Linked DNA regions of Aggregicoccus sp. 17bor-14. The protein of the gene in region 1 binds, or shares a complex with, the protein of each later gene. Links are inferred from orthologs where the notes say so. Each region holds a gene or a part of one and is shown in the gene's direction. Other genes may lie near its edges.

Evidence for each region. Proteins that work in one complex are often made in the same cells at the same time.
Region 2: the proteins of mfd (region 1) and uvrA are in contact, whole or in part, in a crystal structure (PDB 4DFC), measured with the Escherichia coli proteins. The link is inferred for Aggregicoccus sp. 17bor-14 from one-to-one orthologs.

What each region holds. Positions count from the first base shown.
Region 1 is NZ_VJZZ01000012.1:60,388-64,623, reverse strand. The notes cover bases 63-4,234. They hold mfd (transcription-repair coupling factor), read left to right. Parts: upstream 63-416; coding sequence 417-4,034; downstream 4,035-4,234. Other genes in these bases: FGE12_RS21650 (dihydrofolate reductase family protein), read left to right, coding at 4,128-4,234; FGE12_RS21660 (hypothetical protein), read left to right, coding at 63-310. In the rest of the region: more of FGE12_RS21660, read left to right, coding at 1-62; more of FGE12_RS21650, read left to right, coding at 4,235-4,236. UniProt on the Escherichia coli protein: Couples transcription and DNA repair by recognizing RNA polymerase (RNAP) stalled at DNA lesions. Mediates ATP-dependent release of RNAP and its truncated transcript from the DNA, and recruitment of nucleotide excision repair machinery to the damaged site.
Region 2 is NZ_VJZZ01000001.1:840,394-843,898, forward strand. What follows is about bases 30-3,470. They hold uvrA (excinuclease ABC subunit UvrA), read left to right. Parts: upstream 30-357; coding sequence 358-3,270; downstream 3,271-3,470. Other genes in these bases: FGE12_RS03680 (DMT family transporter), read right to left, coding at 30-181; FGE12_RS03690 (POT family MFS transporter), read left to right, coding at 3,381-3,470. Also shown: more of FGE12_RS03680, read right to left, coding at 1-29; more of FGE12_RS03690, read left to right, coding at 3,471-3,505. UniProt on the Escherichia coli protein: The UvrABC repair system catalyzes the recognition and processing of DNA lesions. UvrA is an ATPase and a DNA-binding protein. A damage recognition complex composed of 2 UvrA and 2 UvrB subunits scans DNA for abnormalities.

The sequences.
Region 1 (4,236 bases):
GAAGACCCTCGCCGTCGCCCTCCTCTTCGCCCTCTCGCTGTGCAGCGCGGGCCTCGCCGCGCGCGCCGAGGCCCGCAGCCGCGTGGCCATCACCTCCGCGCCCGGGGGCCTCGCGGCGCCTGAGCTGCTGGCGGACGGCGGCGGCAAGGGGGACGGCGGCAGCGGCGGCGACAAGGGCGGGGACAAGGGCGGCGACGACGACGAGCGCGACGAGGAGGAGCTGCGGGTGACGGGCCGCGCCGCGCTGGAGCTGGTGGACCCGGGCGCCGCCCAGGACGTGCTGCGGCTGCGCCTGGCCGCCCGGCACTAGTCGCCCGCTGGGGAGGCAGCTCGCGCGGGGGTGCCCCTGCGGGCTGCTCTTCCGTTGACCCACCCCTGCCCGGCTCCTATTTACCCGTACGGCCCCCGGCCGACGGATGGACACTCCCTTCTCGCAGAAGCTCCAGGTGACAGGTGATGCGGCGGGCCTCCGGGCACTGCCGCAGGTCTCGGACCCCATCGCCCGCGTGCGCGCGCTCCTCGGCCCGGGCCGCAGGGTGCGCACCCAGGGCCTGAAGGGCGCCGCGCGCGGGCTCGCGCTCTCGCAGCTCGCCGGGCAGCTCCAAGTCCCGCTCGTCTGCGTCACGGCGGACGAGGACTCGGCCGAGAGCCTGGCGCACGACCTGGCGTTCTTCCTGGGCGGCGAGGGCACCCCGCTCGCGCCACGCGTGGTGCGGCTGCCGGCGGACGAGGTGCTGCCCTACGACGAGCTCAGCCCCGAGCCCGTCACGGTGAGTGAGCGGCTGGGCGCGCTCTTCCACCTCGCGCAGGGCACGCGCTTCCCCGCGCTGGTGCTCAGCGTGGGCGCGCTGATGCGGCGCATGGTGCCGCCCGGGGTGATGGCGAGCCTCAGTGCGCGCATCCGCGTGGGCGAGGACCACGACCGCGACGGGCTCGCGCGAAAGCTCGCCGCGATGGGCTACCTCTCGAGCCCCCTGGTGGAGGACCCGGGCACCTTCAGCGTGCGCGGCGGCATCCTGGACGTGTTCAGCCCGCTGTACACGCAGCCGGTGCGGCTCGAGTTCTTCGGCGACACCATCGAGAGCGTGCGCCTCTTCGACCCGGACACCCAGCGCACCACGGACGCGCTGCAGGAGGTCCATCTCGCCCCCGCGCGCGAGGTGCTCTTCAACGACGAGACGCGCCCCCGCGCCGAGGCCGCCGCGCGCGCCGCCGCCGAGCGCATCAACCTGCCCACCATCAAGCTGCGCGAGCGCCTGGATGCCATCCGCGAGGGGCTTCCCCCCTTCGGCATGGAGGGGCTGCTCGCCGGCTTCTTCGAGGGCGGCCTGGGCACGGTGTTCGAGTACCTGGGGCTGTGGACGAAGGAGGCGCCGCTCTTCTACGTGGACGACCCCGTCAGCGTGGACCGGGCAGCCGGCGAGCTCTGGGAGGAGCTCGCCCGCGAGAGCGCGGACGCGGACGCGCGCGGCGACCTCACCCAGCCTCCGCCCGAGCTGTTCCTCTCCCCCGAGCAGGTGCGCGCGCAGCTGCAGGCCTTCCGGGTGCTCGAGGGCGGCGGGCTCAGCCTCACCGCGGCCGAGGACGCCGCGGCGCCGGTGGCCTTCTCCTTCGGCACCACCCACGACGTGCGCGAGGCCATCCTCGCGCACCACGGCGAGGAGGGCGCGCTCAGCCCGCTCATCGAGCGCATGCAGCGCTGGCGCGAGAGCGGCGTGGCGCTGGCCGTCGCCTGCGGCACGCTCTCCCAGGCGGACCGGCTCAAGCGACTGCTCCTGGACCGCAACGTGATGGTGCGCGTGCACCAGGAGCCGCTCGGGGACCCCGCGGCGCTCTACGAGCCCAGCGTGAGCGCGCACCTGTTCCCCATGGAGATCAGCGCGGGCTTCGTGGCGCCGCAGCTCGAGGGGGCGCGCAGCGGGCTCGCGCTGCTCGCGGACGAGGAGATCTTCGGCGTGCGCGCGCGGCGCCGCGTGCGCCGCAGCAAGAAGACGGACGCGTTCAGCGCGGGCTTCGGGGACCTCAAGGAGGGGGACCTCATCGTCCACACCGACTTCGGCATCGGGCGCTACGCGGGCCTGACGAAGATGCAGGTGAACGGCGTGCCCGGGGACTTCCTCGTGCTCGAGTACGCCGGCAAGGACAAGATCTACCTGCCGGTGGGCCGCATGCGGCTCATCCAGAAGTTCACCGGCGGAGACCCCGACAAGGTCGCGCTCGACAAGCTGGGCGGCACCAGCTGGGAGAAGACGAAGCGGCGGGTGAAGGAGCAGCTGCTGAAGATGGCGGCGGAGCTCCTGCAGATCATCGCCGCGCGCAAGGCGCACCCCGGCCACGCCTTCAGCGCGCCGGACCGCTACTTCAGCCAGTTCGAGGCGGACTTCGAGTTCGAGGAGACGCCGGACCAGCTCAAGGCCATCGAGGACGTGCTCGCGGACATGCAGAAGCCCGAGCCGATGGACCGGCTCGTCTGCGGCGACGTGGGCTACGGCAAGACGGAGGTCGCCATGCGCGCGGCCTTCAAGGCGGCGCTGGACCGCAAGCAGGTGGCGGTGCTCGTGCCTACCACCGTGCTCGCCCAGCAGCACTACCTGTCGTTCAAGAAGCGCTTCAAGGACTACCCCGTCACCGTGGAGGTCATCAGCGGCCTCAAGAAGCCCCCCGAGGTGCGCGCCATCCTGCAGCGCGCGAAGGAGGGCAAGGTGGACGTGCTCATCGGCACCCACAAGCTGCTGGGCGGCGAGGTGGCCTTCAAGGACCTGGGGCTGCTCATCGTGGACGAGGAGCAGCGCTTCGGCGTGAAGCACAAGGAGCAGCTCAAGCGGCTGCGCACGCAGATCGACGTGCTCACCCTCACCGCTACGCCCATCCCGCGCACCCTGCACATGAGCATGTCCGGCGTGCGCGACATGAGCATCATCGCGACGCCGCCGCAGGACCGGCGCGCCATCCGCACCTTCGTCATCAAGTACGACCCGCCGCAGATCAAGGAGGCCATCGAGCGGGAGGTCGCCCGCGGCGGCCAGGTGTTCTTCGTGCACAACCGCGTGGAGTCCATCCACGCGATGGAGCAGACGCTCAAGGAGCTGGTGCCCCAGGTCTCCATTGGCGTGGCCCACGGCCAGATGCACCAGGGCGAGCTGGAGAAGGTGATGCTCGCCTTCACCGACAAGAAGTTCCAGGTGCTGCTCGCCACCTCCATCATCGAGAGCGGCATCGACATCCCGAGCGCGAACACCATGCTCGTGAACCGCGCGGACACCTTCGGCCTCGCGCAGCTCTACCAGCTGCGCGGCCGCGTGGGCCGCTCGAAGGAGCGCGCGTACGCGTACCTGATGGTGCCCGCGCGCCGCGGGGTGACGAAGGACGCGCAGCGCCGGCTCGAGGTGCTGCAGAACTTCACCGAGCTGGGCGCGGGCTTCAGCATCGCGAGCCACGACCTGGAGATCCGCGGCGCGGGCAACCTGCTCGGGCCCGACCAGTCCGGCTCCATCGCCGCCATCGGCTTCGACCTGTACACGCAGCTGCTGGACGAGGCGGTGAGCGAGATGCGCGGCGAGCCGCCGCGCACGCACATCGAGCCCGAGGTCACCTTCCCGTTCGCGAGCCTCATCCCGGACGACTACGTGGCGGACGTGCACCAGCGGCTCGTCTTCTACAAGCGCTTCAGCCAGGCCAGCACCCCGGACGAGGTGCAGGAGCTGCGCGACGAGCTGGTGGACCGCTACGGAGAGCTGCCCGACGAGGTGGACAACCTCTGCGAGACCACCCTGCTGAAGATCGACATGCGCGAGCTGCGCCTGCGCGCGCTCGAGGCCGGGCCCGGCCGCCTCGTCGTCACCCTGGGCGGTGACGCGCTGCTGGACGGCCACCGCGTGGCGGCGCTGGTGCAGCGCTCCAAGGGGCTGTACCGCCTCACGCCGGACATGAAGCTCGTGGCGCGCCTGCCCGAGGGCGTGAAGGGCCGCGAGGCGGTGAACGAGGCGAAGAAGGTGCTGCGCGACCTGGGCACCTGCGCACTGCCGCAGGCCTGAGCTGTCCGGCAGTCCACCGCAGGGCACAGAAGGGGCAGCTGGCCCGGGGGGGCTCGGTGAAACTGGGCATCTCCCTCACCTCGAGGCCCTCGCATGAAGCCCTACGTCATCTGCCACATGATGCCCTCGGTGGACGGCCGCATCGTCATCGACGAGTGGCCCCGCGGCGTCGCCACGCCGGGGCTGTACGACAAGACTGCGG
Region 2 (3,505 bases), on another replicon or contig:
GCCCCCCGAAGTAGACCGCGAGGAAGGCGAGCCCCATCAGGAAGCGGGCGCACACCAGCTGCCCGGTCCCGATGCGCCCGGCCGTCAGGCGCGCGCAGAAGGCCATCAGCGCGAAGATGAGGCTGGAGAGCACCAGCATCGGGGTGCCGCGCAGGCGCGGAGGGAGGGCGGCAGGGGACATGGCCCGCGCCGTGTACACCATCCGCGCCCTGCGCCCCAGCGCGCGCCTCCCCGCCCGCCTGCCCAGGGGCCGGCGCAGGGATTCACGTTGAAACACCGCGCGTTCCCCTGCACCTAAGGCGCGGATTTTCTCTTCGTCCGCACCTGACCGCCCTTTCAGTGGTACACACACACTCCATGTCCGAGCCCGACTACATCTCCATTCGCGGTGCCAAGGAGCACAACCTCAAGAACGTCTCCCTGGAGATCCCCAAGAAGAAGCTGGTGGTCTTCAGCGGCGTCTCGGGGTCCGGCAAGAGCTCGCTCGCCTTCGACACGCTGTACGCGGAGGGCCAGCGCCGCTACGTGGAGAGCCTGTCGGCCTACGCGCGGCAGTTCCTCGGGCAGATGGAGAAGCCCAAGTACGACACCCTGCGCGGGCTCTCCCCCACCATCTCCATCGAGCAGAAGGCGGCGAGCAACAACCCGCGCTCCACGGTGGGCACGGTCACCGAGGTGCACGACTACCTGCGCGTGCTCTACGCCTCCATCGGCGTGCAGCACTGCCACAACTGCGGGCGCAAGGTGGGCCGCCAGAGCGCGCAGCAGATCGTGGACGAGATCCTCAAGAGCCCCGCCGGCACCAAGGCGATGGTGCTCGCGCCGATCGTGAGCAACCGCAAGGGCGAGCACAAGGATCTCATCACCGAGGCCGCCAAGCGGGGCTTCAGCCGCGCGCGCATCGACGGCAAGGTGAAGAGCCTCGAGGAGAAGATCGAGCTCGACAAGAAGAGCAAGCACGACATCGCGCTCATCATCGACCGGCTCGTGCTCAAGCCGGACGTGCGCAACCGCCTGACGGACTCGGTGGAGACGGCGCTCAAGGAGGGCAAGGGCACCCTCATCGTCACGGACGAGACCGGCGCGCCCGCGAGCGACCGCGTGATGAGCGAGCTCAACGCCTGCCACCACTGCGGCCTCTCCTTCGGCGAGCTCACCCCCGCGGCCTTCTCCTTCAACAACCCGCTGGGCATGTGCCCGGAGTGCAGCGGCCTGGGCACGCGCGCCGAGATGGACCCGGACCTCATCGTGCCGGACCCCACGCGCAGCATCCGCGACGGCGCCATCGAGCCGTGGGCGAGCGGCATGAACCGCGGCGAGGGCTGGACGGCGGACTTCGTGGACAGCCTCGCCGCCGCCTTCAAGATCGACCTCGACACCCCGTACGAGAAGCTGAGCGCGCGCGAGCGGGACCTGCTGATGAACGGCAGCTCGGGCAAGACCTTCACCGTCAAGTGGGGCGAGGGCGGCCGCTACAAGATGGAGTGGGAGGGCCTGGTGCCCAAGCTGATGCGCAGCTTCAAGACGACCACGTCCGAGGCGATGCGCACCTACTACCAGAAGTTCTTCAGCGACAAGCCCTGCCCTGCCTGCAAGGGCGAGCGCCTCAAGCCCGAGAGCCGGGCGGTGAAGGTGCACGGGCGCACGCTGGTGGAGCTCGCGCGCAACACCATCTCGGACGCGCTCGCGTTCCTCGGCGGCATGCAGCTGAGCGCGAACGAGCAGAAGATCGCGAGCGAGCTTCTCAAGGAGATCCGCAGCCGCCTGGGCTTCCTCGTGGACGTGGGGCTCAACTACCTCACGCTGGACCGCACCGCCTCCACCCTGTCCGGCGGCGAGAGCCAGCGCATCCGGCTCGCGAGCCAGATGGGCTCGGAGCTCACCGGCGTCATCTACATCCTGGATGAGCCGAGCATCGGGCTGCACCAGCGCGACAACGGCAAGCTGCTCACCACGCTCAAGAAGCTGCGCGACCTGGGCAACAGCGTCATCGTCGTGGAGCACGACGAGGAGACGATGGAGGACGCGGACTACATCGTGGACTTCGGCCCCGGCGCAGGGGAGCTGGGCGGCGAGGTCGTGGCGCAGGGCACCCCGGCCCAGCTGATGAAGGACACGAAGAGCCTCACCGGCGGGTACCTCAGCGGGCGGCTCGAGATCGAGGTGCCCCCGCAGCGGCGCAAGCCCGGCAAGCAGTTCATCAGCATCAAGGGCGCGCGCGAGAACAACCTCAAGAACGTGAGCGTGGACCTGCCGCTGCAGACCTTCCTCGCGGTGACGGGCGTGTCCGGCGCGGGGAAGTCCACCCTCATCAACGAGATCCTCTTCCCTGCCCTCGCGCGCCACCTCTACGAGAGCCGCGAGATCCCGGGCAAGCACGCGAGCCTCACCGGCGTGGAGCACCTGGACAAGGTGATCGACATCGACCAGCGGCCCATCGGGCGCACCCCGCGCAGCAACCCGGCCACCTACACCAAGGTGTTCGACGCCATCCGCGAGGTGTTCGCGCTCACCCCCGAGGCGCGCGCCTTCGGCTACACGAGCGGCCGCTTCAGCTTCAACATCAAGGGCGGGCGCTGCGAGGCCTGCCAGGGTGACGGCGTGAAGCTGGTGGAGATGCACTTCCTCGCGGACGTGTACGTGCCCTGCGAGGTGTGCGAGGGCAAGCGCTTCAACGAGGCGACCCTGCGCGTGCGCTACAAGGGCAAGAACATCGCCGAGGTGCTCGAGATGAGCGTGCGCGAGGCGATGCTGCACTTCGGCGCGCACCGCGACATCATGCGCGTGCTGCAGACCCTGGACGACGTGGGCCTGGGCTACATCCGGCTCGGCCAGAGCAGCCCCACGCTGTCGGGCGGCGAGGCGCAGCGCATCAAGCTCGCGCGCGAGCTGTGCAAGGTGGCCACCGGGCGCACGCTGTACATCCTCGACGAGCCCACCACGGGCCTGCACTTCGAGGACATCCGCAAGCTCTTGCTCGTGCTCAACCGGCTGGTGGACGCGGGCAACAGCGTGCTCGTCATCGAGCACAACCTGGACGTCATCAAGAGCGCGGACTGGGTCATCGACCTGGGGCCCGAGGGCGGCGCGGGCGGCGGCCTGCTCCTGGCCGAGGGCACCCCGGAGCAGGTGGCCGAGGTGCCGGAGAGCCACACCGGGCGCTACCTGAAGCACGTGCTGTCCAAGGCGCGCAAGGCGCGCGTGGGCCGCCGGCTCGAGGCGGTGCCCGGCTCGGGCGGCGAGCGCCCCGCACAGCGCGCCGCGTCGTAGGAAGGCGCGCAAGCCGCACGCGGCGTGGGTGGCAGAGGGGGAACTTTCCCGTAAGGTAGGGGGCCGCTTTTTCCAGGTCCTACCCTTCCGTACCGGAGTTCCCCCTCCCCATGGCCGCTGCTGCACCCCGCGCTGACGCGCGCACCGACCGCTTCCCGCCCCAGATTCCCTTCATCATCGGGAACGAGGCCTGCGAGCGCTTCAGCTTCTACGGCATGCGCGCCGTGCTCACGAT